One region of the Thalassospira sp. UBA4513 genome, then DNA from elsewhere that is predicted to be linked to it. Evidence: riboswitches for the same ligand, from Rfam matches in the RefSeq annotation. Region 1 holds a riboswitch; the other holds the start of a gene.

Region 1 (5,726 bases):
GATATCGTATTCGGCCACAAAGCGGGAAATATCTTCGTCTGAAACGTCGGTATAGACGGCCATGAGTTCTATCGTCGTCCTGAGCTGAAAATAAGCATGTCCGCAGACCTAGCTGGCAAGCTGACGCGGCAGTTTGAAGGTGACATTCTCGTTGGTCAGCGTGATTGTTTCGACCGTCACGTCAAAGCGTTCGCGGCAGGCATCAATGACTTCCTCGACCAGGATTTCGGGCGCGGATGCGCCGGCCGTGATGCCAAGGCTTGAAATACCGTCAAGCTTGGACCAGTCGATATCCTTTGCCCGTTCGACCAGAACCGACCGTGTGCAGCCTTCGCGCTTGGCGACTTCGACCAGACGGTTGGAGTTCGAAGAGTTCGGCGCGCCAAGGACCAGAATGGCATCGGCCTTTTCCGCGATCAGTTTGACCGCATGCTGGCGGTTGGTCGTGGCGTAGCAGATGTCTTCCTTTTTCGGCACCGCGATTGACGGGAAACGCCGTTGCAGGATTTCAATGATCTTGGCGGTGTCATCAAGTGACAAGGTCGTCTGGGTTACGAAAGCCAGATTTTCCGGATCGCTGATTTCGATGGTTTCGGCGTCTTCTTCGGTCTCGACCAGGGTCATGCTGCCGGGGGGCAATTGGCCCATCGTGCCGATGACTTCGGGATGACCGGCATGACCAATCAGAAGAATATGTTTGCCATCGGCGTGATGGCGTTCGGCACCGCGATGGACCTTGGAGACCAGCGGGCAGGTCGCATCAAGATATTCAAGTTTGCGGGTTTCGGCCGCCTCGGGCACGGATTTCGGGACACCATGGGCCGAAAAGATCACCGGCACGCCATCGGGAACGGCATCAAGTTCGTCAACGAAAACCGCACCCATATCGCGCAGGCGATTGACCACGAATTTGTTATGCACGATTTCGTGGCGGACATAGACCGGTGCGCCATATTTTTCGAGTGCCTTTTCGACGATCTCGATGGCGCGATCAACCCCCGCGCAGAAACCGCGCGGATTGGCAAGAACGATCCGAAGGCTGGCTTTGTCAGACATGATACAGGTCCGGCTTTCCCAAACGCGCACGGGCTGTCCCGACGCTTTATTCACACATTGACGTTACATAACCTGCCTGATCATGCGGTGCAATGACTCTGGGGTAAATGGTCGGTGCGGGTTGGCCGAATTTTTGACGTTTTACACCGCCCAAGGCCTTTCAAGCGGGTTGTGCCGACATCCGCGAAAGAATAGACTGCGCGCGGGCCGGTCGTCGCGATGCGGCCCGAAAACATTTGGTTTGATAGAGGCTTGGATGACAATCGGTAACGGACTTCGGCGCGTTTATGCATTGGGTATGGTCTCGCTTGGTGGATTGCTAAGCGCATGCGGCGGTGGCAACCCGTTCGAAGAACAGCCGGTCCCGGTTTGTCCGGCGGCCTATCTGCCAAAGGATACGGCAAAACTTGTCCAGTTCAGTGGTGCTGGCCGTGATCTGACCGATGTGATCGTCGAAGCCGAATTTACCGGATACCTTGGTGATTGCGGCTATGACCTTGATGACAAGGAACTTGATGTCATCATCAGTCCGATCATTACCGCCGAGCTTGGGCCGGCAGCCCAGAACCGTAATGTCCAATTTAAATATTTCGTCGCCCTGCGTGACCCGAACGGCACCTTCATTCAGAAGTCGGTGTTTGACGTTAATATGGCGTTTGCAGACAATCTGAACATGGCACGCATCCGTGACGAACAGGTGACCCTGTCGGTGCCGCTGGACGATGTCTGGACCGGTCCGGATTACGAAATCTATCTTGGTTTCCAGCTGAGCGCAGACCAACTTGAGTATAATCGCCGGTTCGGAACCGATTGATTTTATTCGGGTTTGTTTGCTTGAGACGCGGCAGACCGATCGTGCCCGAAAAATAGGGGCTGGTCGGTTTGCGCGGAAACCCGTATAACAGAAACATACCCAAATGATGCACGTGGGAGAGGCCGCAGTCCTTATCGGATGAGCGGACGCCGAAGGAGCAACCACCCCGGAAACTCTCAGGCAACAGGACCGCGTGGAGATGGGACTCTGGAAAGCAGGTGACCTGAACTTCTGATCAGGAACACCTCGCCGAAGATGTAAGCAGACCGGCTTCCTACCCCGGATGTGATTCTTTCAGGCTCCAAAGACAGAGGGGGAATGTGGTTGGCCACTGGTCGGCTATATTTCGCAACGATTGTCTTGGAGAACCTGATGGCGGATCAAGAATCCGAACTTCTAAAAACTGCCCTTTATGATTTGCATGTGGAACTCGGTGCCAAAATGGTGCCGTTCGCTGGCTATGCCATGCCTGTGCAATATCCGCTTGGTGTGAAGGGCGAACATCTTCATACCCGTGCGAAGGCAGGCCTGTTTGATGTGTCCCACATGGGGCAGGTGCGTTTGACTGGCGAGAACCGCGTGGCCGAGCTTGAAAAGCTTGTGCCCGGTGACATTGCCATCCTCAAACCCGGTCGCACCCGCTATTCCGCATTTACCCAGGACGACGGCACGATCCTTGATGATCTGATGATTACCAATGCGGGTGAAAGCCTGTTTCTGGTGATCAATGCGGCCTGCAAGGACGATGATATCGTTCACATGCGTGCCAACCTTGGCGATGGTGTATCGCTTGAAGAAATCGATGACCGTGCGCTTCTCGCACTTCAGGGCCCGGACGCGGCCAAGGTTCTGGCACGCTTTGCGCCATCGGTTGCCGATCTGAAATTCATGAGCTTTGCCGAAGTCGAAATCGCTGGCAGTCCGTGCTTTGTGACCCGTTCGGGTTACACCGGCGAAGACGGTTATGAGATTTCTGTGCCCAACGCCGATGCCGAGGCACTTGCACGCAAATTGCTGGCCGAGGACGAGGTTGAGGCGATCGGCCTTGGTGCACGTGACTCACTGCGCCTCGAAGCGGGCCTTTGCCTGTATGGCAACGACATTGATACCACCACGACCCCGGTTGAAGGGGATCTGAACTGGATCATCAACAAACGTCGCCGGGCCGAGGGTGGCTTCAAGGGGGCGGATGTGATCCTTGATCAGCTTGAACACGGTGCGGATCGCAAACGTGTCGGCATCAAGCCCGAAGGCAAGGCACCGGCACGCGAACACACCCAGATTTTGAACGCGGATGGCGAAGAAATCGGCGAGATTACCTCGGGCGGGTTTGGCCCGACCGTCGATGGCCCGATTGCCATGGGGTATGTCGCAATTGAATTTGCTGAACCGGGTACCAAGGTCGATCTTATGGTGCGTGGCAAGGCGCGCCCGGCCGAGGTGGTCGAACTTCCGTTCGCGCCGCATCGTTATTTCCGCGGTTGAGAACCAGAATTTATCATAGAGAGAGCGGCGCTACGCTGCATTGGCACTGAATTGATCAACAGGGACAATGGAAGATGACTAAGAAATTTTCGCAGGAACATGAATGGATCGAGCTTGAAGACGGTGTGGCAACCGTTGGCATTACCGATTACGCGCAGCAGTCGCTGGGCGATATCGTCTATGTCGAGCTGCCGGAAGTTGGCAAGAAGCTGACCAAGGATGGCGACGCCGCGGTTGTTGAATCGGTCAAGGCCGCCAGCGACGTTTACGCCCCGCTCGATGGTGAAATTGTCGAGGTCAACGAAGAGCTCGATGACAATCCTGCACTGGTCAATGAAGCCCCGGAATCGGATGGCTGGTTCTTTAGAATGACACTGACCGATGAATCCCAGCTTGATGAGCTGATGGATGAAGCTGCCTACAAAGACTTCGTCGAAGGCCTTTAAAACATGCGTTATCTCCCACTGACACGCGCTGATCGTGCTGCGATGCTTGATACCATCGGGGCATCATCGGTTGATGAACTTTACTGTGATGTGCCGGACGGCGCGTTGCTTGATGCACCTGTTGATTTGCCATCCCACCTTGGCGAAATGCAGGTCGAACGCGATATGATGGCCTTGGCCGCCAAAAACATGGGCGCATCAAGCGTGCCCAGTTTCCTGGGTGCGGGTGCCTATCGCCACCATGTCCCGGCGACGGTTGACTACGTGATCCAGCGCGGTGAATTCCTGACCGCCTATACCCCGTATCAGCCGGAAATCGCGCAAGGGACACTTCAATACCTGTTTGAATTCCAGACCCAGGTTGCCTCGATCACCGGGATGGATGTTGCAAACGCGTCGATGTGGGATGGTGCGACATCCTGTGCCGAAGCGGTTCTGATGGCCTGCCGTGCGACCCGTCGCAAGAAGGCGGTGCTTTCGGGCGGTCTGCACCCGCATTACCGCGAAGTGACCGAAACCTATTGCCAGTATAGCGACACCGAAGTCGCCGGTCGCGATGGACATCCGGAACATCAGGCAACTGCCGAAGAACTCAACGATCTGATTGATGATCAGACCGCATGTGTTGTGGTGCAGTACCCGGACGTGTTTGGCCGCATTCAGGATCACACCCAACTGGCTGATCTTTGCCATGCCAAGGGTGCGCTTCTGGTGGTGGTCTTTACCGAGGCGGTGGCGTTTGGCGCGGTGAAATCACCGGGCAGCTTTGGCGCAGACATCGTTTGCGGCGAAGGCCAGTCGATCGGTAATGCGCTGAACTATGGTGGGCCGTATGTCGGTCTGTTTGCCACGACGCAAAAGCTCGTGCGTCAGATGCCGGGCCGTCTGTGTGGTGAAACGGTCGACCAGGACGGCAAACGTGGCTTTGTTCTGACGCTGTCGACCCGCGAACAGCATATCCGCCGCGAAAAGGCGACCTCGAACATCTGCACCAACTCGGGCCTGTGTTCGTTGGCCTTTACCGTGCATATGAGCCTGCTGGGTGAAGACGGTTATCGCCGTCTGGCGACATTGAACCATGAAAATGCCTGCAAGGCGGCGGACGCGATTGATGCCGTTGAAGGCGCATCTGTGGTCAATGACAGCTTCTTTAACGAATTCACCGTCAAGCTTTCCAAACCGGCCGCCGAAGTGGTTGAGGCACTGGTTGCCAAGGGCGTCCTTGCTGGTGTGCCGTTGTCGCGCCTGTATCCGAACCGTTCGGATCTGGATAACTACCTGTTGGTTGCGGTCACCGAAACCAACACGGACGAGGATATCGCGGCGCTTGCGTCCGCATTGAAGGAGGCGCTGGCATGACCTTTACAACCCATACCGGCAACCGTGGACTTGTTCTTGAAGAACAGCTGATTTTCGAGCAGGGCCAACCCGGCCGTACCGGCGTTGATTTGCCGGAACCAAAGGGCACCAAATCGCGCCTCGGCGGTCTTGACCGTGATAGCGACGTTGGTCTTCCGGGGCTTTCGGAGCCGCAAGTCGTGCGTCACTTCACGCGCCTGTCGCAGAAGAACTATGGCATTGATGCCGGTTTCTTCCCGCTTGGTTCGTGCACGATGAAGCATAACCCGCGCCTGAACGAAAAAGTCGCGCGTTTGCCTGGTCTTGCCGATCTGCATCCGATGCAACCCGAAAGCACCGTTCAGGGTGCGCTGGAACTGATTGATCAGTGTGCGCATTGGCTTTTGGTTCTGACCGGCATGCCCGCAGTTTCCATGTCTCCGGCAGCGGGTGCGCAGGGTGAGCTTTGCGGTATGATGGCCATTCGTGCGGCCCTTGATGCGCGCGGTGAAAACCGTCGTCGCGTTCTGGTGCCTGAATCCGCCCACGGGACCAATCCGGCAACCGCAGCAGCCTGTGGCTTTACA
Region 2 (5,726 bases), on a different contig from region 1:
AACGCAACGTATCCTGCGGCGATGTCGGAAGGGCAATGACCGCTTCGGGCGGGGTGGTCGACAGGCGCTGCAGGGCCATCAGGATGCGGGCATATTGCCCGGCCTTGTCTTCAAGGCTGGTGGCCGCGACCTTTTCACGTGCTTGAAGCGTTTCGAGCTGATCTTCCAGTTCGGTCAGCGTGGTTTCAAGACGCTGGGTGCGTCTGGCGACAGATATCGCCTCGGACTGAAGGGCTTGTTCCTCGGTCCAGAGTTCCCGTGATTTGCGTGACAGGAACTCTTCCTGTTTTTGCTGTTCGGAAAGCTGGTTTTCAAGTTGATCAAGTTGCTGATCAACCTTTTGCAGCGATTGGGCAAAAGAAGGCGCAGCCCCGCCTGCAGCAAAAACCGCAAAAGCGATCAGCGCAGGCAGGGCGATCTCATAAGCTAACTTAGCTCGCAAGAAGCGCATCATTCTGTTTCAGGCCCTTAAGCAAGGGTTTACCGGTCATTTCGGCCGGTTGCGGCACGCCAAGCAATTGCAGCAAGGTCGGTGCGACATCGGCCAAACGACCATCTTCCAATGTTACCCCTTCCGGACCGTTAACAAGGATGGTCGGAACGAGATTAAGTGTATGTGCCGTGTGCGGTTCACCGGTTTCCGGATCGACCATTACTTCGCAGTTGCCGTGATCGGCGGTCACAAAGGCAACGCCGCCGACCGACTTGATCGCGTCAATTACCTTGCCAAGGCAGGTGTCAACCGCCTCGGCGGCCTTCATTGCGGCTTCAAGAATGCCGCTATGGCCGACCATGTCGGGGTTGGCAAAGTTCAGGATGATGGTGTCGTATTTTTCCGACTTGATGGCAGCGACCAGTTTTTCGGTCACTTCCGGTGCCGACATTTCTGGCTGCAGGTCATAGGTCGCGACTTTGGGGGAGGCGACCAGAATGCGGTCCTCGCCCTCGAATACCTGTTCTTCGCCGCCGTTAAAGAAGAACGAAACGTGCGGGTATTTTTCGGTCTCGGCGATGCGAAGCTGCTTCATACCTGCCTTGGAAACCACTTCGCCAAAGATATTCGGCAGGGTCTGCGGCGGATAGATCGCATCCATATATTTCGCATGTTCGGACGAATATTCGACCATCCCGGCCTGAACGGCGAACTTGACCGGCGTGCCGCGATCAAAGCCATCGAATTCCGGTGCGCAAAGGGCTGCCAGGATTTCACGTGCGCGGTCCGCCCGGAAATTGGTCATCAGAAGGCCGTCGCCATCCTTTATGCCGTCATAATCGCCAATCACGGTCGGCAGAACAAATTCATCGGTGGTGCCGGCTTCATAGGCGTTGGCAATCGCGGCCTCCGCACTTTCTGCGCTGCGACCATCGGCGTAATTTTTGCCCTGAACCATGGTGAAATAGGCCTGGCTTACACGTTCCCAGCGATTGTCGCGGTCCATGGCGTAATAACGGCCGGTGACTGTGGCGATTTCAACATTGGCATCGCCGATCAGGGCGCGGAATTTCTCAAGGAACTTGGCGGCACTTTTCGGTGCGGTATCACGGCCATCAAGATAGGCGTGAATTTTCACCTGCACACCGGCGCCCGCAATGATCTTGGCCAGGGCCGCCATGTGGGCCTGATGGGAATGCACCCCGCCTTCGGACAGAAGGCCCGCGATATGGCAAACGCCCTTGGAATCGGAAAGTTTGGCGATGATCTTTTTGACGGTGTCGGTATCGGCGATGGTGCCGGTTTTGACGGCCTCGTCAATTTTGGGCAGTTCCTGCATGACCACACGGCCAGCACCCAGGTTCATGTGACCGACTTCCGAGTTGCCCATCTGACCTTCGGGCAGGCCAACATCCAGACCGCAGGCCTTGAGGAACCCGGTCGGATTGTTGGCGTAAAGGTCATCCCAGACAGGCGTGTTGGCAAGGGCGACAGCGTTGTCCTTGCTTTCTTCGCGATAACCCCAGCCGTCTAGAATGCACAGCACCACAGGGCGCGGGCGCTTTACGGAATTCGATACAGTCACGTTCATAAACCCCACAGATAAAGGAAAAGGCTGAATGTCCCGTAAATATGGTGACTTACGGGGTGTTTCGCCATCAATCCCGCCATGCGGACAGGGTGGGTCAGTCTTCGCACACGACAGGTACATCAATTACCCTGGCAATTTAGCACGATTACCGTTGCTTAACAGCATCTGCCGCAGAAAATTTTGCAGATGCAAACCAGTTCTTTTGACAGTGTCTAAAGACGCAGATAGTGTTCAATCTGACGGTGAACCTCTGAGGTGGCAGAAATGTTATCTCGCACCGTGACGGGAGAGTTCGGATATCACGCGATTTGCATGATGTGCGGCGCCGAAGGAGCAATGCCTCATAAACACTCTCAGGCAGATGGACCGTCACGGAAGAGGCTCTGGAGAGAGAAACCAAAAAGCGCCTGGGAGAAAGCGCTGGTCAGGTTTCCACCGAAGGATGAACGCCCCAAGCCGATCTTGATCGGGCAGGGCGGATAATCTCAGGTCAAGGGACAGAGGGGGCAAAAACACCGGTTCGTAAACAGCGCGAAAACAAGCGCGTTATTGAGCCGTGAAGGAGGCCCTTGATGACAAATCCCGCGACCGATCCATCTTCGGGATCGCAAAAGAAATCCCAACATGACGTCAACCTGTCGGTTGTTGACCTTTACACGATCGGCATCGGTCCTTCGAGTTCGCATACGGTTGGCCCGATGCGCGCGGGATATCGTTTCTGCCTTGAGCTTGAGGCGCGCAACCTTTTGCAAAAGACCGGCAGTGTCGTGGTTGATCTTTATGGATCGCTTGCCCTGACCGGCAAGGGGCACGCAACCGATACCGCGGTGATCATGGGCCTGAATGGCAAGCGCCCGCGCAATATCGATCCTGATGATATCGTGCCGACTGTGAAGGCGATTGATGAAACCAGCCAGTTGCAGCTTTACGGGCAGTATCCGGTTGCGTTTAATCGCGATACCAATCTGGTGTTTCATTTCACCGAAACCTTGCCGCAGCATCCCAATGGCATGCGCATTACCGCCTTTGACCATGATGGCGTGAAAATCCATACCCAGGAATATTTTTCGGTCGGGGGTGGCTTTATCGTTTCCAGTGACGATCACGGTGCGGAATATTCCGGCGATAACATCACCTTGCCATTTCCGTTCTCGTCCGCCGATGAACTGATGGAAATCTGCAAACGCGAAGGCCGCTCTATCGCGGAAATCATGATGGAGAACGAACAAAGCTGGCGCAGCGCCGATGAAACCATCGCCTTTGTTGATCGCGTTCATGACGCGATGATGAACTGCATTGACCGTGGCATCCGAACTGACGGTATCTTGCCCGGTGGCCTGAATGTCAAACGCCGGGCATCGAACCTTTACAAGGAGCTGACCGAAAAGCCCGAAGCAGGCCTGCGTGATCCGTTAACGGTGATTGACTGGGTCAATCTTTATGCCCTTGCCGTGAACGAGGAAAACGCCGCAGGCGGGCGAGTTGTGACCGCACCGACCAACGGGGCGGCCGGCGTTATTCCCGCCGTTCTGCGCTATTACGAAAAGTTCGGTGCCAACGCCAATCAGCACAAAATTCGTGAATTCCTTCTGACCGCGGCGGCCATCGGATCGATCTATAAAAAGCGCGCCTCGATCTCGGCGGCCGAAGTTGGCTGTCAGGGCGAGGTCGGGGTTGCCTGTTCGATGGCGGCTGGCGCGCTGTGTGCGGTGCTGGGCGGAACGCCCGAACAGGTTGAAAACGCCGCCGAGATCGGGATGGAACATAACCTTGGCCTGACCTGCGATCCGATTGGCGGTCTGGTGCAGGTTCCCTGCATCGAACGTAACACCATGGGTGCGGTCAAGGCGATCAATGCGGCACGTCTGGCACTGCGCGGTGACGGACAGCATACCGTGTCGCTGGATAAGGTGATCGAGACCATGCGCCAGACGGGACTCGACATGCAAAGCAAGTACAAGGAAACCAGTCAGGGCGGTCTTGCGGTCAATGTCAACGTGGTCGAGTGTTGATCCCAACTCTTAAGAATAGGGCAGAAAACCGGGCTTTTTGGCATTTGAAATGTAAATTAGACGGTTTTCTGCTTTTGTTTCTTGCGACTTGCGGTTGGTGTTTTGCTATGATTTGCCGACTAAAAATAGGGGCAAAGACCCCAATATCGGTTGGACATAGATATGAGCAAAAAACTGTTCCGCATTTACATCGCGGTCAGTCTGGATGGCTTCATTGCGCGTGCCAATGGTGCGGTGGACTGGTTGGGGGAATATGACCCGGCCGAGTTCGGCTTTGATGACTTTCTGGACTCCGTCGGTACGCTGATCATCGGGCGAAACACCTTTGATCAGGTGATGGAATTTGGCGACTGGCCCTATGAGGCCCGCCGCACAATCGTTCTGACTTCACGCGAACTGCCCAAAGATAGGCCTGCCAACACAGAGGCCTATGGCGGCAGTATCATCGAACTGGTCGATCAATTGCGCGACCGGCGGTCGGCGGATGGCGACATCTGGGTCGTCGGCGGGGGCAGCGTGGTCACACAGTTCCTGTTTGGCGGTTTCGCCGATCAGCTTGATATCTTTACCATCCCGGAAGTGCTGGGTTCCGGTATTTCATTGTTCGGGCGTGACGCCGGGGGGATCAAACCCCGTCTTCTGGCGTCCGAACGGTACAATTCCGGCGTCGTGCGCAGCCAGTACGGTTTGGCGTAAGCCCGAAAACAAACAAGCCCGCATCTGGTGAACCGGATGCGGGCTTTGTGTTCCTGTGCCGTTTTTGGCGCAGGATGAAGGCTTAAATCTCTTCAAGTGCCTCAAGCGATTCTGGCAGGATTTGACCGCCATCGACCACGATTTGCTGGCCGGTGATATAGGCCGCTTCATCGGATGCAAAGAACAGGGCGGCGTTGGCGATATCCTCGACACTGCCCAGACGTTTCAGCGGGATCGAGTTCGCCATCGAGCACAGATAATCCTCGCCAAGATCGGCCAGGCCCTCTGTCATGATATTGCCGGGCATGACGGCATTGATCGTCGTGTTATAGCGCGACAATTCCATGGCGGCCGTCTTGATAAAGCCAAGCTGTCCGGCCTTTGACGCACCATAGTGCGACCATCCCGGATAGCCGGTGACAGGCCCGGTGATCGAGGACGTGATCACCACGCGCCCCTTGCCGCTTTTCTCGAAATAGGGAATGCAGGCCTTCACGCACAGGAAGCTGCTTTTAAGGTTGGTCGACATGACCTGATCCCAGTCATCCGCCGTCATATCGACCATCTTGACCTGTGGAAATATGCCGGCATTGGCGCACAGGATGTCAATCCCGCCAAAGGTTTTGGCCGTGTAGTCGGCAAGCGCGCTTACCTGATCGAAATCCGAGACATCACACAGGAACATGTCGGCGGTGCCCCCGGCGGCCTTGATTTCATCCACCGTCGCGGCCGCGTCCTTTTCGGTGCGGGCGGCGATCATGACCTTTGCGCCCTTGCTGGCAAATACCTTGGCGATACCCTTGCCAATGCCCTTTGAGCCACCGGTGACGATGACGCTTTTGCCGGAAATCGAAGTCAGCATGGTCGATCCTTTCGTGAAGTCATTGGGCAATGCGCCAGCTTTGCGGTGTGCTGCGGATTGCCGGTTCCCTGATTGTGCGCTGAGTTATGTTTTCTTGATGATTGGTCGAAATATTCCGTGATGCAACAAAAA

The links. Region 1 has a riboswitch for glycine ahead of gcvT (glycine cleavage system aminomethyltransferase GcvT). Riboswitches for the same ligand answer to the same signal wherever they lie in the genome.
Region 2: another riboswitch for glycine. It lies ahead of B2T33_RS16875 (L-serine ammonia-lyase); the one in region 1 lies ahead of gcvT (glycine cleavage system aminomethyltransferase GcvT).

What each region holds. Positions count from the first base shown of each region.
Region 1 is NZ_DGMR01000039.1:445,708-451,433, forward strand. It holds gene B2T33_RS18905 (homoserine kinase) at 1-63, opposite strand, end outside; gene ispH (4-hydroxy-3-methylbut-2-enyl diphosphate reductase) at 109-1,056, opposite strand; gene B2T33_RS18915 (hypothetical protein) at 1,313-1,870, shown strand; glycine riboswitch at 1,974-2,072, shown strand; glycine riboswitch at 2,076-2,183, shown strand; gene gcvT (glycine cleavage system aminomethyltransferase GcvT) at 2,243-3,355, shown strand; gene gcvH (glycine cleavage system protein GcvH) at 3,430-3,801, shown strand; gene gcvPA (aminomethyl-transferring glycine dehydrogenase subunit GcvPA) at 3,805-5,160, shown strand; gene gcvPB (aminomethyl-transferring glycine dehydrogenase subunit GcvPB) at 5,157-5,726, shown strand, end outside.
Region 2 is NZ_DGMR01000038.1:270,905-276,630, reverse strand. It holds gene B2T33_RS16885 (murein hydrolase activator EnvC family protein) at 1-451, opposite strand, end outside; gene gpmI (2,3-bisphosphoglycerate-independent phosphoglycerate mutase) at 432-2,024, opposite strand; glycine riboswitch at 2,298-2,403, shown strand; gene B2T33_RS16875 (L-serine ammonia-lyase) at 2,597-4,036, shown strand; gene B2T33_RS16870 (dihydrofolate reductase family protein) at 4,199-4,732, shown strand; gene fabG (3-oxoacyl-ACP reductase FabG) at 4,815-5,594, opposite strand.